3 regions of the Streptomyces sp. NPDC050997 genome follow, and region 2 is predicted to be linked to each of the others. Evidence: riboswitches for the same ligand, from Rfam matches in the RefSeq annotation. Region 2 holds a riboswitch; each other region holds the start of a gene.
What was found. Region 2 has a riboswitch for cyclic di-AMP ahead of AB0H86_RS33295 (NlpC/P60 family protein). Riboswitches for the same ligand answer to the same signal wherever they lie in the genome.
Positions count from the first base shown of each region.

Region 1 (7,018 bases), on a different contig from region 2:
GGGCGATCTGCGGATACGCGCCATGCGCTCACCGCTCGGGTCCGCACCGAATGCCGCGGGCCGCAGCGCGCGGAGCCCGGAGCTCGGGGAACGGAAACCGGTCACGGTGTACCTCCAGGTGGAGTCGGTGAGACATTCCATTATGGGCGGCCCCGCTGACAGCCGGGTTACCACCGGTGATCCGGCGGGTGCGTTGACAGGGTGCGACCCTCTTCGGATACTGACCGGTCATTCAGTAACGCCCGCGGCGAGCCGTCGTGCGGCCCCTGAGGTTCGTCATCCCCGAGGAGACCGCATGACCACCGCTCTGATCTCCCTCGTCTGGACCGACCACGTCACCGGACGCCAGGGCTTCCTGGTCGTCGACCGGTTGGTGCGCGGTGTCTCCAGCGGCGGGCTGCGGATGCGCGCGGGCTGCACCCTGGACGAGGTGGCCGGTCTGGCGCGCGGGATGACCATGAAAGAGGCCCTGCACTACAACCCGGAGGGCCGGTACATCCCCCTGGGCGGTGCCAAGGGCGGCATCGACTGCGATCCCCGGGATCCGGGGGCGTACGAGCTCCTGGTGCGGTATCTGCGGGCCATGCGGCCGTACATCGAGAGCCTCTGGACCACGGGCGAGGACCTCGGTCTCACCCAGGATCTGGTGGACCGGGCGGCCGCCGAGGCGGGGCTCGTGTCGTCCGTCCAAGCCGTGTATCCGCTGCTCGACGACGAGAGTGCGGCCCGGCGGCGGCTCGCGGACGCGTTCGCGGTCGAGGTGGACGGGATCGGGCTCGACGAACTGGTCGGCGGCTGCGGTGTCGCGGAGTCGGCCCTCGCGGCCCTGGACCGGGCCGGTGTGCCGTACGTGGGCACCAGGGTCTCCGTTCAGGGCCTGGGCACCATGGGCGGGGCCACCGCGCGCTTCCTCACGCGCGCGGGACTCACCGTCGTGGCCGTCGCCGACATCAAGGGCACCATCGCCAACCCGGCCGGCCTCGACATCGAGGCCCTGCTCGCCGCGCGGGACGCCTACGGGACCGTCGACCGCGCGGCCCTGCGTGCCGGCGACCGTGAGCTGCCCGGTGACGCGTGGCTGTGCGCGGACGCGGAGGTACTGGTGCCGGCGGCGGTCTCGTACGCCGTCGACTCCGTGAACCAGGAGCGGATCACCGCCCGCTGGATCGTCGAGGCGGCCAACATGCCGGTTCTGCCCAAGGCCGAGGAGTCGCTGGCCGCACGCGGGGTGACGGTACTGCCGGACGTGGTCGTCAACTCCGGGACGAACGCCTGGTGGTGGTGGACGCTGTTCGGCGACATCGGCCCCGCCGCGGACGAGGCGTTCGCCCACACCCGCCGCTCGATGCGCGCGCTGGTGGAACAGATGCTGGCCCGCGCGGAGGCCGACGGGACGACCCCGCGGGCGGCGGCCCACGCCATCGTCGCGGACCGGCTGCCGGTGATCGCGGAGCGCTTCGGGTGGTACCGGTGACTTCAGGCCGAACCCTTCGGGTGATCGCCCTCCCTCCGCCGACGCCCACGGCGGCGGATTAGGGTGACCGCGTGACGAGAGTGCGGTTGAGCGTGACGGAGCGGCGCGAGGAGTTGCTGCGCGCCGCCGTCGAGCAGATCGAGGCACGGGGCGTGGTGGCGGTCAGGATCGCCGACGTGGCCTCGGCCCTCGGCGTGAGCAACGCGTTGGTGCTCTATCACTTCTCGACGAAGGAGAAGCTGGTCGCCGCCGCCTTCACCTACGCGGCCGAGGGCGACCTCGCCCAGTTGCGCAGGCTGCTCGACCGCCGCACCACGGCGCTGCGCCGACTGCGGGCGGCCGTGCGCTGGTACGCCCCGACGGGTCAGGCCAAGGGCTGGCGGCTGTGGATCGAGGGCTGGGCCGCGGCGCTGCGCGAGCCCGCGCTGCGGGAGGTCACGCGCGACCTCGACCGGCAGTGGAAGGCGGCGCTCACCGAGGTGATCGCCGAAGGCGTGGCCGCGGGCGAGTTCGTCTGCCCGGACCCGACCGGCACGGCCCTGCGCCTCACGGCCCTGCTCGACGGTCTCGCCGTACAACTGACGTCCTACGCCGGCGCGGTCCCGCGGGTACGGGCGCAGGAGTGGGTGGACGAGACGGTGGCCCGGGAACTGGGGCTGGCGCGGGAGGCGTTGACCACGTAGGCCCGCGCCGGGCGACAGACCCGTGACCGTGACCGTGCCTGGGCTGTCTCAAGAACGCGGCGCCTGGTCCACCACGGCCCGCGGGTCGTGGGCCGTGGTGGACCAGGCGCCGAGTTCCTCAAGCCACCCAGCTGATCCGCGTCTTGATGTCGTCCGGCGACAGCGTGCCCTTGGCGGTCACATGGTCCCCCGACGACTCCCCGCGCAGCCGGCGTCCGATCCACGGCACCAGGTACTCCCGCGCCCAGTGCACATCGTCCCGCCGGATCTCCAGGGTGCCGCGCACCGGCAGCGGCGGCCAGGGCTGGTCCGGGTCGGCCGGGAGCTCCATGCCGAGGACCTGGCCCGCGCGCAGCGCCACGCGTGTGTGGCCCTCGGGTGAGAGGTGGAGCCGGTCGCCGTCCCAGGCCCGGCGGTCCTGAACGGTCTTCAGGGACCACAGGTCGAGCACGGGACAGCCGTACCGGTCGGCGACCGCCCGTACATGCCCGTTGTAGGTGGCGATCTTGCCGCGCAGATGCTTGAACACGGGCACGCCGCGGGTGTCGAATCCGGTCGTCACCATCACCGTGCCGGCGACGGAGGTCAGTCGCACCACCGCCCGCTCGAAACGCTCGGCGACCTCGTCGGGGTCGGTGCCGGGCCGCAGGATGTCGTTGCCGCCCGCACTGAAGGAGACCAGCTCCGGGGCCAGTTCCATGGCCTTGGGCAGTTGGTCCGCCACGATCTGGTCGAGCAGTTTCCCGCGCACGGCGAGGTTCGTGTACTGGAAGTCGCCCTCGGGCCGCCGGTCCGCGAGCAGGACCGCGAACCGGTCCGCCCAGCCGACCAACGCCCCGTCCGGGCCGGGGTCGCCGACGCCCTCGGTGAAGCTGTCCCCCACCGCCACGTACGACCCGATCACTGATCTGTTGTCATTCTTCGAATCGTCTGCCACATCGGCCCATGATTCACCTTCGGATGTGAGCTACGCGACCGTAGGAATGGGTTGACGTGCGGTGAGATAAGCCACCGTTCAAGGATTGGTCAAGCCTGGAATAGCTTTCTCGTCAGCGCTGTTGGGGCGGCAACCACCACACCCGGAATTCGGAGATCCGGAAGTGGCTCCAGGTGGTCCGGAAGCCGAAGTGCCCGCTCGTGTACGGCTCGGGGTCGGTGAGGTCGAACACGAGCCGCCCGTTGTTCCACCACCGCACGGTCGAACCGTCGGAGACGATCCGGACCCGGTTCGGCCGGTTCGCCACCAGCAGCGGCTCCGCGTAGTCGTAGACCAGCGGACGCACGCCCGCCTCGCCGACATAGCGGCGCAGCCTGGTCGTGGTGTTCGTGTTGGCGCCGTATCCGACGTAGTACGTCTTGAGGTAGTCGTACTCTGCCAGTGCCCCGCCCCGCGCGGTGGCGAACAGGTCGTCCGGGGAGCGGACGTCGACGGCGTTCCAGAAGTTGTTGAGGTCCGACACCCGGTCGTTGACCCCGCCCTGCGACACCGGTGTGGCGGTGTACTCCAGGACGTACGGCCCTTCGAGCCGCTGTGTGAACCAGACGGTCGCGCCGGCGGGCACGTCGACTTCCAGGATCCCGCGGGAGGCGGTGACGGTGCCGCCCTTCTCGAGTTCCACGGCCCATCGGCCGAGGCCGTGACGGAAGTCGTCGTGGGCGATCGGGCGGTGGTGGCGGGGCGAGGCGCTCGCGGGGGCAGCCGGGGCGAGGGCGGCCATCGCGGTTCCGGCGGCCAGGGTCGCGAAGGCTCTACGCGTGGTCGTCACGGGAGACGGCTCCTTCCGGGCAGCGGACGGGTGTGGTGACGGCGACCGTTCTTCGGCGTCGGGCGGGCGGATACAAGGGAACTCCTCCGGGACGTCAACGACAGAAAGCGCTTGCACAGCAACGGAGTTCACTGTGCCCCCACGCCTGCGCGCTGTCGACGCATTCGGCTCCCTTGCCACAGGACCGCAATGCGGTGATCACGGATTGACCAGGAAGGGTTCAGAACATGGCGTGATGGACCCGGACATACCGAAGGCCGGACCCGGGGATCAGGGGTCCGGCCTTCGGCAGCGTGTGGGGCAGGTGGTCGTGAGGGCGTCAGCCGACCGAGACACCCTTCGAGCGGAGGTAGGCGATCGGGTCCACGTCCGAGCCGTAGTCCGGCGTGGTGCGGATCTCGAAGTGCAGGTGCGGACCGGTCACGTTGCCGGTCGCGCCGGAGAGGCCGATCTGCTGACCCTCGGTCACGGTCTGACCGCCGGAGACGGAGAGCGAGGACAGGTGCGCGTACTGCGCGTAGTAGCCGTCGGCCAGCTTGATGACGACCTGGTTGCCGTACGCGCCGCCCCAGCCCGCGGAGACGACCGTGCCCGCACCGACGGCCTTGAGCGGAGTACCGGTCGGGACGACGAAGTCGACACCGGTGTGGTAGCCGCTGGACCACATGCTGCCCGCCACGTGGTAGCCCGTGCCGATGGTGGCGCCGCTGACCGGGAGGGTGAAGCCGTTCGCGGTGCTGGTGGTCACGGCACTCTGAGCGGCGGCCGCCGACTTCTTCGACGAGGACGCGGAGGCCGACTTCGGCTTCGGCTTCGGCGCGGAGGCCGGCTTCTCGGCACCCGTCGCGGCCTTCTTCCCTATCGTGAGCTTCAGACCGGGATGGATCAGCGACGGGTTGTCGCCTATGGCCTCACGATTGTCTTCGTAGAGCTTCTTCCAGCCTCCGCTGACGTTCTGCTCTTTGGCGATCTTCGCGAGATAGTCGCCGACGCGCACCACATAGGTCTTCGCGCCCGAAGTCCGCGCGGCCACCTTCTTTTCGGCCGTCGCCTTTTCGGCAACCGACTTCTTCGCGGTAGTCGCGACGGACGACTGAACGGCATTTCCCGAAAGGGACTGGACACTCGCCGCATGGGCGCCGGTGGCCCCCAGAAGCGGAAGTGCGAGTACGGCGCCGCCAGTTCCGGCGACGGCGATGGAACGAGCGAAGCGCTGGGTCTTCGTGCGGCGGTGCTTACCGTTCGCGGGCATGGCGAATTCCTCTCCGGCGCCTGCGAGGTGAGCTGTCGGGTGCGGACTGGAGATGCCCGGCCGTACCGAAGCACGACTTAACCCCTAGCCTGTTCCGGAGACCGAAACAGGCGGTTGTGCCTGTGGGTCCCCCGCTCCTGCCGTGTGCGGGTGAGTGTGTGCGGTCTCCGGGCGGCGGCAGGATTGGGCGTCCGTCCGGATCGGTGGCGAACGTAAGCGACTAAGACGCAATAGGACAAGCGGGAGGTTGCGTGCGAATGCGTTTTTGTTGATCCCTTACGGAATTCCCAGTCACCCTCAGTAAATCGACAGGGTCGCCCGCACCTCAAATCCCCTTGAAATACATAAGAATTACGTGAACATGACGGGCGACGCACGGTCACGAATATGACGCTGCTCACGCACCGTTCCTCAGATAGCCTCATTTCAGGCTGAGTTGCAATGAAGGTTCTAATTCGGACAGAACTCTCAGATGCGGCGCAGCCGGAGAACCGTCGCATCGAGGTCACCCCGAAGGCCGGTCCGCAGGCCGTGGTGCAACAACACGGCCCCTCGGTGGACTTCGCCCGTTTCGCGGCATTCGTACGACGCCGTCGGGTCAAGTCCGCGCAGCCGCAGCGCCGGCACCGGCTCGCCGTGGCGCTGCGCCTGGAGCCAGGCCAGGACGACCGACTCGTCACCCAGCACGTACTGCACCGCACTCGATCCACCCTCCGGCGGGCGCAGCCGATAGAGGTCGCCGCGCTGCACGACGGGGCGGATCTCCTTGTAGAGAGTCACCCAGTCGCGGGCCTCGGCGAGCTCCTCCTCGGTCCACTCGGCGAGATCCCCGCCGACTCCGAGCACCCCGGCCATGGCGCTGACGAACCGGAACCGCAGTGTGCTGACCCGGTCGTTGAGCTGGGTATTGGGACTGTCGGTGACCCAGGCCGCCATCACGCGCGCGGGGTGGATCTGGCTGAAGCCGTGCTGGATGGCGAGCCGGTCGAGCGGGTCGGTGTTGTCGGAGGTCCACACCTGGTCGGTACGGCTCATGACACCGAGGTCGATCCGCCCGCCGCCGCCCGAGCAGGACTCGAAGGCGACGCCCGGGTGGGCCTGGCGCAGCCGGTCCAGCAGGCGGTACAGCGCGTTCACGTGATCGACCCACAGGCGCTGCGGGTACGGGTCGCCGGGCCAGCCGGCGTCGGTGAAGCAGCGGTTGAAGTCCCACTTCACATAGTCGATCGGGGCGCTGGAGAGCAGCCCGTGCAGCTGCTCCCAGAGGTATTCCTGGACGTCCTCGCGCGCGAGGTTCAGCACCAGCTGGTTGCGCAGTTCCGTCCGCTTTCGCCCTGGTTGGTACTGCACCCAGTCCGGGTGGGCACGGTAGAGGTCACTGTCCGGATTGACCATTTCCGGCTCGACCCAGATGCCGAACTGCATGCCGAGGGCGTGCACATAGTCGGCGAGGGGCCTCAGGCCGCCCGGGAAGCGGTCGGGGTTGGGCGTCCAGTCGCCGAGCCCGGCCCGGTCGCTCGTGCGCTTTCCGAACCAGCCGTCGTCGACGACGAACAGCTCGACGCCGGTCGCCGCGGCCCGGCGGGCCAGCACCCCTTGCTGCTCCTCGGAGATGTCGAACTCGGTGGCCTCCCAGGAGTTGAACAGCACCGGCCGGTCCCGGTCCGCGTCCGGGATGACGTACGCCCGCTGGTATGCGTGCCAGGCGCGGCTCGCCCCGCCGAAGCCGGCGTCGCTCCACAGGCCGGCGAAGACGGGGGCGGTGAAGGACTCGCCGGCCTCCAGACGGAGCAGGCCGGAGTCGTCGTAGCCCGCGCCGCCGGTGATCTGCACGCGTGTGTCG
Region 1 is NZ_JBFAGK010000022.1:1,314-8,331, forward strand. It holds gene AB0H86_RS35505 (MBL fold metallo-hydrolase) at 1-105, opposite strand, end outside; gene AB0H86_RS35510 (Glu/Leu/Phe/Val dehydrogenase dimerization domain-containing protein) at 296-1,474, shown strand; gene AB0H86_RS35515 (TetR family transcriptional regulator C-terminal domain-containing protein) at 1,546-2,157, shown strand; gene AB0H86_RS35520 (SGNH/GDSL hydrolase family protein) at 2,276-3,061, opposite strand; gene AB0H86_RS35525 (DUF6250 domain-containing protein) at 3,207-3,923, opposite strand; gene AB0H86_RS35530 (peptidoglycan DD-metalloendopeptidase family protein) at 4,243-5,175, opposite strand; cyclic di-AMP (ydaO/yuaA leader) riboswitch at 5,180-5,342, opposite strand; gene AB0H86_RS35535 (alpha-galactosidase) at 5,644-7,018, opposite strand, start outside.
Region 1: another riboswitch for cyclic di-AMP. It lies ahead of AB0H86_RS35530 (peptidoglycan DD-metalloendopeptidase family protein); the one in region 2 lies ahead of AB0H86_RS33295 (NlpC/P60 family protein).

Region 2 (7,018 bases):
CGCAGCGACGACCGTGTCAGATACAGCCGTTCCCGCGCGCGCGTGATGCCGACGTACGCCAGCCGGCGCTCCTCCTCCAGTTCCTTGGTCTGACCGAGGGCACGCATGTGCGGGAAGACGCCGTCCTCCATGCCGGTCAGGAACACCACAGGGAACTCCAGGCCCTTGGCGGTGTGCAGGGTCATCAGGGTGATGACTCCGGAGCCGTCCTCGTCCTCGTCGGGGATCTGGTCGGAGTCGGCGACAAGGGCCACCCGCTCCAGGAAGTCGGAGAGCGAACCGGACGCCTCCCCCTGCGCGGCCTCCTGTTCGAACTCCAGGGCGACGGCGGCGAGTTCCTGAAGGTTCTCGATCCGGGTCTCGTCCTGAGGGTCGGTGGAGGCCTGCAACTCGGCCAGGTAGCCGGTGCGTTCGAGCACCGCCTCCAGGACGGTCGCCGGGCCCGCGCCGGAGTCGACGACGGTACGGAGGTCCTCCATCAGCGTGTTGAACCGCTTCACGGCGTTCGTGGAGCGCGCGGCCATGCCGTACGCCTCGTCGACCCGCTTCAGTGCCTGCGGGAAGCTGATCTTCTCCCGCTGGGACAGGGCGTCGATCATCGCCTCGGCGCGTTCGCCGATGCCGCGCTTGGGCACGTTCAGGACCCGGCGCAGCGGTACCGAGTCCTCCGGGTTGGCGAGGACCCGCAGGTAGGCCAGGACGTCCCGGACCTCCTTGCGCTCGTAGAAGCGGACGCCGCCGACGACCTTGTAGGGCAGGCCGACGCGGATGAAGATCTCTTCGAAGACACGTGACTGGGCGTTCGTCCGGTAGAAGACGGCGACATCGCCGGCCTTCGCGTCGCCCGCGTCCGTGAGGCGGTCTATCTCGTCGGCGACGAACTGCGCCTCGTCGTGTTCGGTGTCGGCGACATAGCCGGTGATGCGGGCGCCCGCGCCCGCGTTGGTCCACAGATTCTTGGGGCGGCGGGACTCGTTGCGCTCGATGACCGCGTTGGCCGCGGTGAGGATCGTCTGCGTCGAGCGGTAGTTCTGCTCCAGCAGGATCGTCGTCGCGTCCGGGTAGTCCTCCTCGAACTGGAGGATGTTGCGGATGGTCGCGCCGCGGAACGCGTAGATCGACTGGTCGGCGTCACCGACCACGCACAGTTCGGCGGGCTGGAGGTCGTACTCGCTGGGCGGCACGTCCACCGGGTGCTCGGAGATGCCGACGAGCTCCCGGACCAGGGAGTACTGGGCGTGGTTGGTGTCCTGGTACTCGTCGACGAGGACATGCCGGAAGCGGCGGCGGTAGTACTCGGAGACGTCCGGGAAGGCGCGGAGCACATTGACCGTCGTCATGATCAGGTCGTCGAAGTCGAGGGCGTTCGCCTCGCGCAGCCGCGACTGGTACATCGCGTAGGCCTGGGCGAGGGTCTTCTCGAAGCCGTCGGTGGCCTGGGCGGCGAAGTCCTCCTCGTCGATCAGCTCGTTCTTCAGGTTCGAGATCTTGGCGCTGAAGGACTTCGGCGGGAAGCGCTTGGGGTCGAGGTCCAGGTCACGGCAGACCAGGGCCATCAGACGCTTGGAGTCGGCGGCGTCGTAGATCGAGAACGAGGACGTGAAGCCCAGCCTCTTCGACTCCCTGCGCAGGATGCGGACGCACGCGCTGTGGAAGGTCATCACCCACATCGCGTTCGCGCGCGGGCCGACGAGCTGCTCGACGCGCTCCTTCATCTCGCCCGCGGCCTTGTTGGTGAAGGTGATCGCGAGGATCTGGCCCGGATGCACGTTCCGCTCGCCGAGCAGGTACGCGATGCGGTGCGTGAGCACACGGGTCTTGCCCGAGCCGGCGCCGGCCACGATGAGCAGCGGGGCGCCGGAGTGCACGACAGCCTCGCGCTGGTTCTCGTTCAGCCCCTCCAGGAGCGCGGCCGGGTCCACCGCCGGGCGGGGGGCGCCGTCGCGGTAGTGCGTGTCCCGGTCCGGCGGCGCGTCGAACTTCCCGCCGAACAGATCGTCCGGAACGGGCTCCGGTACGTGATCGTCTTCGGGCGGCGGCGGGGGTTCCTCCTCGTGCCCGCGAGGGGTCTGGAGGTTCGCCAGGAAGCTGTCATCAAAGAGGCTGCTCATCGCCCTCCGAGTCTAGGACCCCCCACTGACAGCCCGCCGCCACCCCGAGAACATCGCCGGAATCCGGCGGCGGGCGCGGACCCCGAGGATCTTCCGGTGCCGGCCGCCCGGCAGCCTCCCACCCTGCGGGGCGAAGCCGTCACGGTCCGCGATCGACCAGGCCGGTCACGAAGGGGCGGACGTCACCACTCCGACGAAAACACGTGTAAGCCGATGCATATAGCTTAGATCGCGTATATCACTCAGATCGCTTCAGACCGTTTCAGAGCACTCCGGATCGACCACGACCGGCGACGTCCTGACTGAAGGTCACGAAAATGTATCGGGCATATCGAACATCAACCTTCACAGCGGCCACACGAGTTGGCTACCGTGCCGCACAGGCCGTACGACCCCCACCGGCGAACCTCGCCGGGCCGCGCGGCCCCCGCCGAATCCGCAGCGCCGCCGCGCGACTGGAACCGGGGACCCACCGAACATTGGGGTGAATCGGCCCAACTCCCTCTGGGACAAGGCCGTAGGGCAACCCTTCCTAACCACCCGCCCGAACCCGACAGCTAACTCGGTAGGCGGAACGTGGAAGGAGTCGCCTCCCTTGGCGTCGCACCGCAAGTCGCGTCCTCCGGGTACGCGCGTAGCAGGCATACGGACCCCCGCCCTCGCCACGGCGGCCCTCACCTCCGTCGCCCTGCTGTCCCAATCGGCGCAGGCCGCCCCCGTCGACGACAGACCCAGCCTCGAAGAGGTCGAACAGAAGGTCGACGACCTCTATCGCCAGGCGGAGTCGGCGACCGACAAGTACAACGCGGCCAAGGAGAAGACCGGGAAGCAGCGCAAGCGCGTCGACACCCTCCTCGACGACGTCGCCCAGCGCACCCAGAAACTCAACGAGGCACGGGAGGAGCTGGGTTCCTTCGCCGCCGCCCAGTACCGCACCGGCGCCTCCGCACCCGACACCGCGACCTTCCTGCTCGCGGACTCCCCGCAGGACTACTTCGACCAGACCCAGCTGATGGGTCGGCTGACCAACAGGCAGAAGGGCGCGGTCGACGACTACACCGTCGAGCAGTCCGCGACGATGGAGAAGCGCAAGGAGGCCACCGAGAGCCTTCAGTCGTTCACCGAGTCGCAGGGCGACCTGAAGACGGCCAAGGCGACCGTCCAGAAGAAGCTCGCCGGCGCCCGCGCCCTGCTGTCGCAGCTGACCGCCGAGGAGAAGGCGCGGCTCGCCGCGATCGAGGAGAAGAAGAAGCAGGAGGCGGAGCGCAAGGCCGCCGAGCTGGCGGAGCAGCAGGCCGCGGCGGAGCAGAAGGCCCGGGAGGAGGCGGCTCAGCAGCAGGACAGCGGCTCCTCGACGGGCTCCACGTCGTCGGGATCCTCGTCCACGTCCGGCTCCGCGTCCGATTCCGCGCCCGACGCCTCGTACGCCACCAAGGCCGAGAAGGCGCTCGCCTTCGCCCGCGCGCAGATCGGCAAGCCGTACGTCTGGGGCGCCACAGGCCCCGGATCCTACGACTGCTCCGGCCTCACCCAGGCCGCCTGGAAGGCCGCCGGCGTCTCCCTCCCGCGCACCACCTACGATCAGGTGAACGCCGGCACCACGGTCGCCCTCTCCGCCGCCCAACCCGGTGACCTGGTCTTCTTCTACGACGACATCAGCCACGTCGGCGTGTACATCGGCAACGGCATGATGATCCACGCCCCAAAGCCGGGCGCGTACGTCCGCGAGGAGTCGATCTACTACGACGGCGAGTCGTCGATCTACCGCGTGGTGCGACCGGCCTGACCCTGCCCATCCGGGGGCGGACGGCGTTCGTCCGCCGCCTCCTCCGGAGGCGGGGCGGCTCTCCTGCGGCTCGGCGCGGGCGTGGTCCTGTCGGCCTACGCCGCCACCCGCGCGGAGGTCACGTCCACAGCACCGCGATGAAGATGTTCGCCGTGGTCAGCGCGCCCACCAGGCCGAACATGCTCTTGTCCACCCGCTCGTCGTCCCGCTTCACGTAGACGAGGCCGAGGATCACGACCAGCAGGGCCAGCTTCACGCCGATCTTGATGTTGTTGACGGGCTGGTCGTCGGCCTGGTTGAGGCCTACCAGGATCGCGCCGGTGACCAGCATCGTCAGGGCGCCGTGCAGCATCGCCGGGACGAAGCGGGCGGTGCCCTGGCCCATCGCCTTCATCTGGGTGAGGAAGCCGCCGAGCAGCGAGGCGATGCCGATGATGTGCAGGCCGACGAAGAGATGGATGAGTACGTCCATGAGGCCGGAGCCTAATCAGGGGTGCGGGAGGCATCTGACACCGGGCCGCCCCACTGGACCGGATCTTGCCCGACCAGATCTTGCATATATGCGGCCCATAGCACCTGGCGACTCCCCTGTGCCGCGGATTCCTCACCTCGGTCATCGCTCTGCGTGAAGTCGACGACGCCAATGGCGGATCACGGTCACATACGGTCACCAGACGGCCTACACGCGGCACTTCCGTACATCGCGTTACCGTGCCGTCACAGTCCGGTTTAGCGTCCTCAACCAGGTGACCGGCTCCCCACCGCCGCCCGGGCCAGGGGCGGCAGTCGGCCACCACCGCCGAGAAGTCCGGCGGCGGTCCGTTCCCCCTGTGCGGGCCGCCGCCGGACGCGTCATCCGCCTCCGGGCGGCCGTACGTCCGCTCCGCTTGGCGTTCGTACGGATGAGGCGGTCGTACGAAAGGACGTGCAGTCCAGTTGGCAGCGCACCGCAAGCCCCGACAACGTTCGGTCAGCGGCAACACGGCCCGCACCGCGGCGACGATCGCCCTCGCGGGCGCGGCGACGGCGACGGGTTTCGACGGGACCGGACACGCCGAGCCCCAGCTGACGCCGACGCAGGTCAAGGCGAAGGTGGACAAGCTGTACCAGGAGGCGGAGGTCGCCACCGAGAAGTACAACGGCGCCAAGGAGAAGGCGGACAGCGCGGAACAGCGCCTCTCGACACTGCGGGACGAGGCCGCGCGCCGGACGGAGAAGCTCAACTCGGCGCGGGACTCGCTGGGTTCGATGGCCAGGGCGCAGTACCGCGACGGCGGCCTGGATCCCGCGCTGCAGCTCGCACTGTCCGACGACCCTGACCAGTACCTGGACGGGGCCGAGTTCGTCGAACGGGCCGGCACCCGGCAGGCCACGTCCGTCGCGAACGTCCGCGGACAGCTGCGGGAGATCGAGCGGTTACGCGGGGCCGCGCACATCGAGCTGACCTCGCTGAAGTCCCGGCAGGCTGAGCTGAAGCGGCACAAGGACACGGTCAACGGGAAGCTGGACACGGCCCGACAGCTGCTGTCCAGGCTGCCCGCCGAGGAACGGGCCCGGTACGGGGCCGGCGGCGACGGGGCCCGCGCCGCACGGTCCGCCGGCGCCGCGCGGGACACCCTGAAGGCGACGGGGACGGCCACCTCCGAGGCACCCGACTCCCGTGCCGCGGCCGCCGTCTCCTTCGCCTACTCCAAGCTGGGCAGCCCCTACGTGTGGGGCGCGACCGGCCCCGCCGCCTTCGACTGCTCGGGCCTCATCCTCGCCGCGTACCGCTCCGCGGGCGTCTCCCTACCGCGCACCACCTACGCCCAGATCGGCGCCGGCCAGCGCGTCTCCCGCTCCGAACTACGCCCGGGCGACCTGGTGTTCTTCTACTCCGGCATCAGCCACGTCGGCCTGTACGTGGGCAACGGCCAGATGATCCACGCCCCGAACCCCTCGGCCCCGGTACGCGTGGCACCGATCGACGAGATGCCGTTCGCGGGGGCTACGCGGGTGGCGTGAGGTGGCGTGCGCACTCCGCGCTGTTCTCACAGCTTGTGCGCGGTGGTGAGGAAGTCCAGGACGAGGGGGCCGGCGTGGGCGCGGAACTCCTCGAAGTAGGCGTGCCGGGCTTCGGGGATCAGGTGGAGTCGGGCGCCCGGGATGCGGTCGGTGAGCAGGGGTGCGTTGGCGGTGGGGTTGAGCAGATCGTCGCTCCCGTGGACGACCAGGGTGGGTGCGCTGACGTCCGGGAGGATGTCCCAGGCGTCGTGCCGGTTGCTGGCCGCGAGGTGGCGGCGCCGGGCGTAGGTAGGCATACCGGGGTCGCCGAGGGTGTGGTGCGGGCCGGGATGGGAGGCGAGCCACTGGGGTGTGTACATCAGCTCCAGCAGGGCCTGTCGCGCGGCTCCAGGCTGAGGTTGCGCCAGGGCTTGGCGGACGTCGTCGTCCCGTTCGACACTGTGCGGGCCGCCGGGTGAGGTGCAGCCGAGAACCAGGGCGCCCACCCGGCGGGGGTGACGGGCCGCGAGTTGCTGGGCCACCCGTCCGCCCATGGACGTGCCGTAGACGTCGGCCCGGTCGATGCCGAGTGTGTCGAGGACGGCGATGACGTCCTGGGCGAACAGTTCGGTGCTGTAGGGGATGTCGGGCTTGTCGCTGGCGCCGGTGCCGCGGTAGTCGAGCGTGAGGGTGCTGCGAGCGGGATGGAAGTCGGCGCGAATCGCGTCCCACCAGTGATGGTTGTTGGCCTGGCCCGCCAGCAGAACCAGCGGCGTCCCCCGGCCCTGGAGCTGGTAGGCGATGCGGGTTCCGTCCGGTGTCATCGCGTGCGTCATCTGCCGGAAGAAGTACCGGCCCGGCCCTCAGACACCGGCTGCCACCGCGGCGCCCAGCCCAAGCAGGACGACGCCGGTCGTCACACTGAGCCCCCGCAGGACCGTCGGCCGTGATACCAAGGCGCGCCCTCGGCCGACGGCCCAGGTGAGCAACAGGTACCAAGAGGCACTGACGAGCGCCCACAGAGCTCCCAGGGCGACGGTCGACAGGAACACCGGGCCCTTCGTCGTCACGAATTGGGGCAGCACCGAGACGGCGAACACGCCCGCCTTCGGGTTGCCGAGGTTGGTGCTCAGGCCGG
Region 2 is NZ_JBFAGK010000019.1:86,254-93,271, forward strand. It holds gene pcrA (DNA helicase PcrA) at 1-2,111, opposite strand, end outside; cyclic di-AMP (ydaO/yuaA leader) riboswitch at 2,530-2,699, shown strand; gene AB0H86_RS33295 (NlpC/P60 family protein) at 2,707-3,897, shown strand; gene AB0H86_RS33300 (hypothetical protein) at 4,016-4,369, opposite strand; gene AB0H86_RS33305 (C40 family peptidase) at 4,834-5,901, shown strand; gene AB0H86_RS33310 (alpha/beta fold hydrolase) at 5,928-6,716, opposite strand; gene AB0H86_RS33315 (LysE family translocator) at 6,744-7,018, opposite strand, start outside.

Region 3 (7,018 bases), on a different contig from region 2:
CATCATAACGTCACGTACGTCCTGTACATTTTTCACAGACGCCGAAGGAGGGGTACCCCATGACCCGACCGTCCGCCCGCCACGTCCTGCCCGAGTTCCACGAACGCACCAGCTCCGGGCACCGGACGATGGATCCGTATTCGAAGCTGCTCGAGGAGCGGATCGTCTTCCTGGGGACGCCGATCGACGACATCTCGGCGAACGACGTGATGGCCCAGTTCATGTACCTCGAACACCAGGCCCCGGACCGGGACATCTCGCTGTACATCAACTCCCCCGGCGGCTCGTTCACCGCGATGTCGGCGATCTACGACACGCTGCAGTACGTCACGTGCGACGTGGAGACGACCTGCCTGGGCCAGGCCGGCTCGTCCGCCTCGGTGCTGCTCGCCGCGGGCACGCCGGGCAAGCGGAACGCGCTGCCGGGCGCTCGGATGGTGATCCACCAGCCCGCCTTCACCCAGCCGATCCAGGGGCAGGCCAGCGATCTGGCCATCCAGGCCGAGGAGTTGACCCGGGTACGAAGCCGACTGGAGGAGATGCTCGTACGGCACACCGGGCGGACGTCGGAGCAGGTGCACACGGACATCGAGCGGGACAAGATCCTCACCGCCCAGGAGGCCGTGGAGTACGGCCTGGTGGACCGGCTCATCCCGAGCCGCAAGGCCTCACGTCCCGCACCCGGAGCGAGGTGATCCCCGATGCTGCCCGATCTGCCACCGCTGCCCGCCCTCACCAGCGCCGAGGGTGAGTTGATCGACCGTTACCTCGACGTGGTCGACCTGCTCGGCCGGATCAATCCGGCGCAGCACGGGGACACGTACCGAGGACTGCGTGCCGCGCAGGCACTGGTCGGCAAGGCGGCCGCACTGCGGGACGCGCTGGCGCTGATGCACCGTCGGGGCGAGACCGAACTGCACGCCGACACGCTGGCGCGTGCGCTGCGCGTGCTGGACGGGGAGCGCCGCACGGCTCGCGTCACGGTGCCGCCGCGCTCCGACAGTTGACGCACCCCCAGCCGGTCCGGACGCGCCGACCCGCTCCCGCGACGTCCGGACCGGAGCCGAAACGGACCAAACGGGGTACCGCCAATCAGAGTAGACGTGCCTCCATTTTTCGGCCTGACAGGGTTGCGCAACGCGCGTAGTCCGGGGACGAAATGGGGCGTTCCGCTGCTGGTCCAGGCCTCCTCGGGCCCTTCAACACCCCTTCGAACATGGGGGTGTCCACCCGAACGGGTGAGTGGTGAGTAACAACACAAACCCCCGGTTCCATTGGGTTTTTCGGACATCCGTGAGCCAAGATCCCTGACTGACGACAAGACCCCGCCACAACGGCGGGGCGATCCGGGCGGACGCCGAGTCCTGCCGCCGCCCGGATGACCGGTCGACAGAAGTGGATCGGCAGGAGTGGAGGACCCAGGCACGACGGGTCGCCGGAACGGTCACGCCATGACCGGGTCGAGCAGCCCTTGGGGTGAAGCCGCGTCAGCGGCCGGGCAACTTTGTCAGCCCGAATCCGACAGGTCATCCTTCACAGGCGGCTGACGAAGGGTTGCGCATGACTGCGCTCAATCGTGTCCCGTCGCTCATGGTCAGGGCCGGTACGGCCTCGGCCTTCGCCATCGCCGCCGTCGGCGGCTCGGTGGTGGTCCCGGGCGTCGCCTCCGACGCCGCGGCCGCCACACCGGCGACGAAGGCACTGCAGGTCGCGGCGTCCAAGAAGGGCTCCCCGTACAAGTACGGGGCCACCGGACCGAAGAGGTTCGACTGCTCCGGACTGACGCTGTACTCGTTCAAGAAGGCGGGCAAGAAACTGCCCCGCACGGCTGCCCAGCAGTACAACAAGACGCGCCACATCACCTCCAAGAGCCGCAAGGCGGGAGACCTGGTCTTCTTCCACTCGGGCTCGAACGTGTACCACGTCGGCATCTACGCCGGGAAGGGCAAGCTCTGGCACTCCCCGAAGACCGGGGACGTCGTACGGCTGCAGAAGATCTGGACGAAGAGCGTCTGGTACGGCCGGGTCAAGTGACCCTCCCGCGCGGGGTGACGGCGATCTGACCCGCCGTCGCCCCCGTGGGGCCTTCATTCCTGACCGCCTCGCGGCCTCCGGCGCGCCCACCGCTCCGCTACGGCTCCTGCTGTCCCGCCGCCGGCACCGACTCGGCCGGGACGGACCACGGCAGTTCGATGGAGACCGTCTTGCCGCCCTCTCTGGTGGGTCTGACTCTCAGTTTGCCGCCGCACTCCGCGGTCAGCCAACGGATGATCACCATGCCCCGGCCGTTGTCCTGCTGGACGGCGGCCGGCAGCCGTTTGGGGAATCGCGGGTGGCTGTCGGTGACACCGATGCGCAGGTGTTCATCACGGTCGAGCTCGATGTCCACCGTGAAGGTGGGTGACTGTCCGAAGGTGTGCTGTACGGCGTTGGTGGTGAGTTCGGAGACGATCAGCCGGATGGTGTCGGCGATGTCCGTGTCCGCCGCCAGTCCCCACTCCACCAGGGTGGTGAGCACATAGGCGCGGGCCGCGGAGACCGAGGCGGGAACGCTCGACAGAGTGACGGATGCTTCCAGATGATCTGCCATGGCGACGTCGTCCCTTTCCCGCGGGCCCGCAGTCCGACACAGAGCGGATGGTTCGAGTACGGTCCCGGACTGGTACTTCGTCGTCAGAGTGCCATTACCGCGACGGTCACGGGTGGCGATCCACCAAGATATGCATATATCTGTCGCTCGAAGCGGTGAACTCTACGACGGCAGACCGTATTTGGGTGCCTCGGTTGGAGTAAGGAGTAGCCCATGCAGCACGGTCCCGCGGTGCGCCGCCGGAAACTGGGCGCGGAACTGCGTTCCCTGCGCACCGGTACCGGGCTCACGAGTGGTGAGGCGGCCCGGTTGGTGGGCTGGCACCAGTCGAAGGTGAGCCGGATCGAGACCGGCGCCAGCGGGGTGAAACCGGCCGATGTGCGATTACTGCTGGACGCCTACGGAGTGCGCGACGCCCAACTACGGGAGTTGCTGCTGGTGTTGGCGGGGCCAGACGAGAGCGCCGGCCGGCATCACTGGTGGCACGCGTATCGCGGAGTACTGCCGCCCACCTACCGGGACTTCATCAGCCTGGAGTCGCAGGCCGGCACGATGCGCACACTGGAGACCTCCGTGGTGCCCGGGTTGTTGCAGACGCCGGAGTACGCCCGGGCGGTGACCAGGGCGGCGGTCGACGGCCTGGACGACGAGCGGGTGGACGCCCTGGTCGAGGTGCGGTTGGCCAGGCAGGACGTGCTGCGGTCGCAACCGCCGCTGGAGCTGGACGCCGTGCTGGACGAGGCGGTGCTGCGGCGCGAGGTCGGCGGACCCGAGGTGATGGAGCACCAGCTGGAGCGCCTGGTCGAGGCGGCGCGACTGCCCCAAGTGCGGTTGCAGGTACTGCCGTTCGCGGCCGGAGCGCACATCGGTGTCACCGGGCCTTTCGTTATCTTCTCATTTTCGAGCACATCTGATCTGGACGTGGTTGTTCTCGACCACTTGACGAGTAGCCTCTATCTCGAACGGAAAGAAGACCTTCAGGCCTACACCGAGGCCTTCAACGCCCTTCAGTTCCATGCCCTTTCGCCCGAAGACTCGTTGGATTACATCGCCGCAATAGGTGATGGCGCGTAAGGAGGCACCATGCCCGCACTGCCTCGGCACGTACCTTCCAGTACCGATCTTCCCGACACGCGGTGGCTGCGCAGCAGTTACAGCACCGGAGCGAACAACTGCGTCGAGACGGCCCAGCCGGAGACCGGCCACTGGGCCGGTCTGCTCGCCGTACGCGACTCCAAGGACCCGGCCGGACCCGCGCTGCTCTTCTCCCCCGAGAGCTGGACGGGATTCACGACCGCGATCCGGTCCTGATCAGACCGTCCGGCCCATCAGGGTGCGGCGCCCGGCCGTGTCACGCCGACTCATGGTCGTGTCTCGCCGATCACCCGTACAGCGCGTTCGATCTGCCCCGCGGAGAGGTCCGCGCGGGCGGTCAGTCTCAGCCGTGAGATGCCGTCGGGCACGGAAGGAGGTCGGAAGCAGCCCACGACCAGCCCGGCGGTACGGCAGTCGGCCGCCCAGCCGACCGCCGCCTCGGGGGACGGCGCGCGCACCGAGACCACCGCGGCGTCCGGGCGTACCGCCTGCAGCCCCGCGGCGGTCAGGCGTGCGTGGAGTTCGCCCGCGACCGCGCGGGCCCGCGCCGCCCGCCGCGGCTCTCGGCGCAGCAGCCGCAGCGCCGCCAGCGCCGCGCCGGTCGCCGCGGGGGCGAGGCCGGTGTCGAAGATGAACGTCCGGGCCGCGTTGACCAGGTGGTCGATCACCCGGGCGGGGCCGAGCACGGCGCCGCCCTGACTGCCGAGCGACTTGGACAGCGTGACCGTCACGACGACGTCGTCGGCCCCCGCGAGGCCCGCCGCCTGCGGGGCGCCGCGACCGCCGTCGCCCAGGACCCCGAGTCCGTGGGCGTCGTCGACCACCAGCCCCGCGCCGCGCTCCCGGCACGCAGCGGCGAAGGCGGCCAGCGGGGCCGCGTCGCCGTCCACCGAGAAGACCGTGTCGGACACGACCACGGCGGGGCCCTCGTGCGTCCGCAGGGCCTTGTCCACGGCGTCCGGGTCGGCGTGCCCGACGACCTGGGTGGTGCCCCGGGCCAGCCGGCAGCCGTCGATCAGTGAGGCGTGGTTGCCGGCGTCGGAGACGATCAGCGAGCCGTGCGGGGCGAGCGTGGTGACCGCGGCCAGGTTCGCCGCGTAGCCCGACGAGAAGACGAGGGCCGCCTCGAAGCCGCAGAAGTCGGCCAGCTCGCGTTCCAGCTCGGCGTGGAGCGCGGTGGTCCCGGTGACCAACCGGGAGCCGGTCGCGCCGCCGCCCCAGGTCCGGGCGGCCCGGGCCGCGCCCTCGGTGACCTCGGGATGACGGGCCAGGCCCAGGTAGTCGTTGCTCGCGAGGTCCAGGAGCGGCGAGTCGGCGGGGCGGGGGCGCAGCGTCCGTACGAGTCCGGCGCGGCGGCGCCGTTCCGCCTCCTCATCGATCCAGCCGAACGCCATCGGTCCTCCAGGGCTTTTGGCTTCTGTAGGCAGTGCACAGACATTATTTGTAGGCAGTGAACAGACACTAGCGGGACAACCAGGCACCCCGTGTGTGGCGATACCCACACCTGAAAGCGCCTCTGTTGTGCGAACTCTCCTTGGCCCCGGACGGCTCCTTACGACAGGATCGGCTCTCATGGACCTGCTGAACACGCTGGTGGAAAAGGGGCTACGGCGCGAGGTGCCGAGCCGCGAGGAGGCGCTCGCCGTCCTCGCCACTTCCGACGACGACCTGCTCGATGTGGTGGCAGCGGCCGGCAAGGTACGCCGCCACTGGTTCGGCCGACGAGTGAAACTCAACTACCTGGTCAACCTCAAGTCGGGCCTGTGCCCGGAGGACTGCTCCTACTGCTCGCAGCGGCTCGGCTCAACCGCCGGCATCCTCAAGTACACCTGGCTCAAGCCCGATCAGGCCTCCGAGGCGGCTGCGGCCGGGTTGGCGGGAGGCGCCAAACGGGTGTGCCTGGTGGCGTCCGGGCGTGGTCCCACCGACCGGGACGTGGACCGGGTCGCGGGCACCATCAGGACCATCAAGGAACAGAACGAGGGCGTCGAGGTGTGCGCCTGTCTCGGGCTGCTCTCCGACGGCCAGGCGGAGCGGCTGCGCGAGGCGGGCGCGGACGCCTACAACCACAACCTGAACACGTCCGAGGCGACGTACGGGGACATCACGACCACCCACACGTACGCCGACCGGGTGGACACGGTCACCAAGGCGCACGCGGCCGGCCTGTCGGCCTGCTCGGGTCTGATCGCCGGTATGGGCGAGTCGGACGAGGACCTCGTCGACGTGGTCTTCTCGCTGCGCGAGCTGGACCCGGACTCGGTTCCGGTCAACTTCCTGATCCCGGTCGAGGGCACCCCGCTGGCCAAGGAGTGGAACCTCACCCCGCAGCGCTGCCTCAGGATCCTGGCCATGGTCCGGTTCGTCTGCCCGGACGTGGAGGTCCGCATCGCCGGCGGCCGTGAGGTCCATCTGCGCACCATGCAGCCCCTCGCCCTCAACCTGGCCAACTCGATCTTCCTCGGCGACTACCTCACCACCGAGGGGCAGACGGGCAAGGCCGACCTGGAGATGATCGCGGACGCCGGGTTCGAGGTGGAGGGCACCGACCAGGTCACCCTCCCCGAGCACCGGGTGACGGCCCAGGGCGGCTGCGGGTCGCACGCCGGCGGGGGCGCCGGGTGCGGGTCCCACGAGGAGGCGGGCTCCGGGTCCCGGGAGGGCACCGGGTGCGGGTCGCACGCGGACGGCGGGGTGTGCGGTTCCGCTCCCGCGGCCACAGCGGCCGAGCCCCGGACGGATCTGGTCGCCGTACGCCGTCGGGGTGCCGGAACGGACCTCGCACCCAATGCCTGACCTGCCGATGCCCGAGCTGACCGTGCCGGAGCTGCTGGAACTGGACCGGCGCCACGTCTGGCATCCGTACGGTCCCATGCCCGGCCGGCAGGAACCGCTCGTCGTGGAGTCGGCGAGCGGGGTGCGGCTGAGGCTTCGGACGGCCGACGGTGCGGATACCGAGGTCGTCGACGGGATGTCGTCCTGGTGGTCGGCGATCCACGGCTACGACCACCCGGTGCTGAACGAGGCCGCGCGTGAGCAGCTCGGGCGGATGAGCCATGTGATGTTCGGCGGGCTCACGCACGAGCCCGCCGTACGACTGGCGAAGCTCCTTGTCGACATGTCGCCCGACGGTCTGGAGCATGTCTTCCTCGCCGACTCGGGGTCGGTGTCGGTCGAGGTCGCGGTCAAGATGTGCCTGCAGTACTGGCGCTCGCTCGGCCGCCCCGCGAAACAACGGCTGTTGACCTGGCGCGGTGGGTACCACGGCGACACCTGGCAGCCGATGTCGGTGTGCGACCCCGAGGGCGGGATGCACGAGCTGTGGAGCGGGGC
Region 3 is NZ_JBFAGK010000004.1:140,207-147,224, reverse strand. It holds gene AB0H86_RS10650 (ATP-dependent Clp protease proteolytic subunit) at 60-695, shown strand; gene AB0H86_RS10645 (hypothetical protein) at 702-1,007, shown strand; cyclic di-AMP (ydaO/yuaA leader) riboswitch at 1,346-1,557, shown strand; gene AB0H86_RS10640 (C40 family peptidase) at 1,561-2,034, shown strand; gene AB0H86_RS10635 (ATP-binding protein) at 2,132-2,590, opposite strand; gene AB0H86_RS10630 (helix-turn-helix transcriptional regulator) at 2,804-3,664, shown strand; gene AB0H86_RS10625 (DUF397 domain-containing protein) at 3,674-3,901, shown strand; gene AB0H86_RS10620 (8-amino-7-oxononanoate synthase) at 3,952-5,079, opposite strand; gene bioB (biotin synthase BioB) at 5,258-6,481, shown strand; gene AB0H86_RS10610 (adenosylmethionine--8-amino-7-oxononanoate transaminase) at 6,474-7,018, shown strand, end outside.
Region 3: another riboswitch for cyclic di-AMP. It lies ahead of AB0H86_RS10640 (C40 family peptidase); the one in region 2 lies ahead of AB0H86_RS33295 (NlpC/P60 family protein).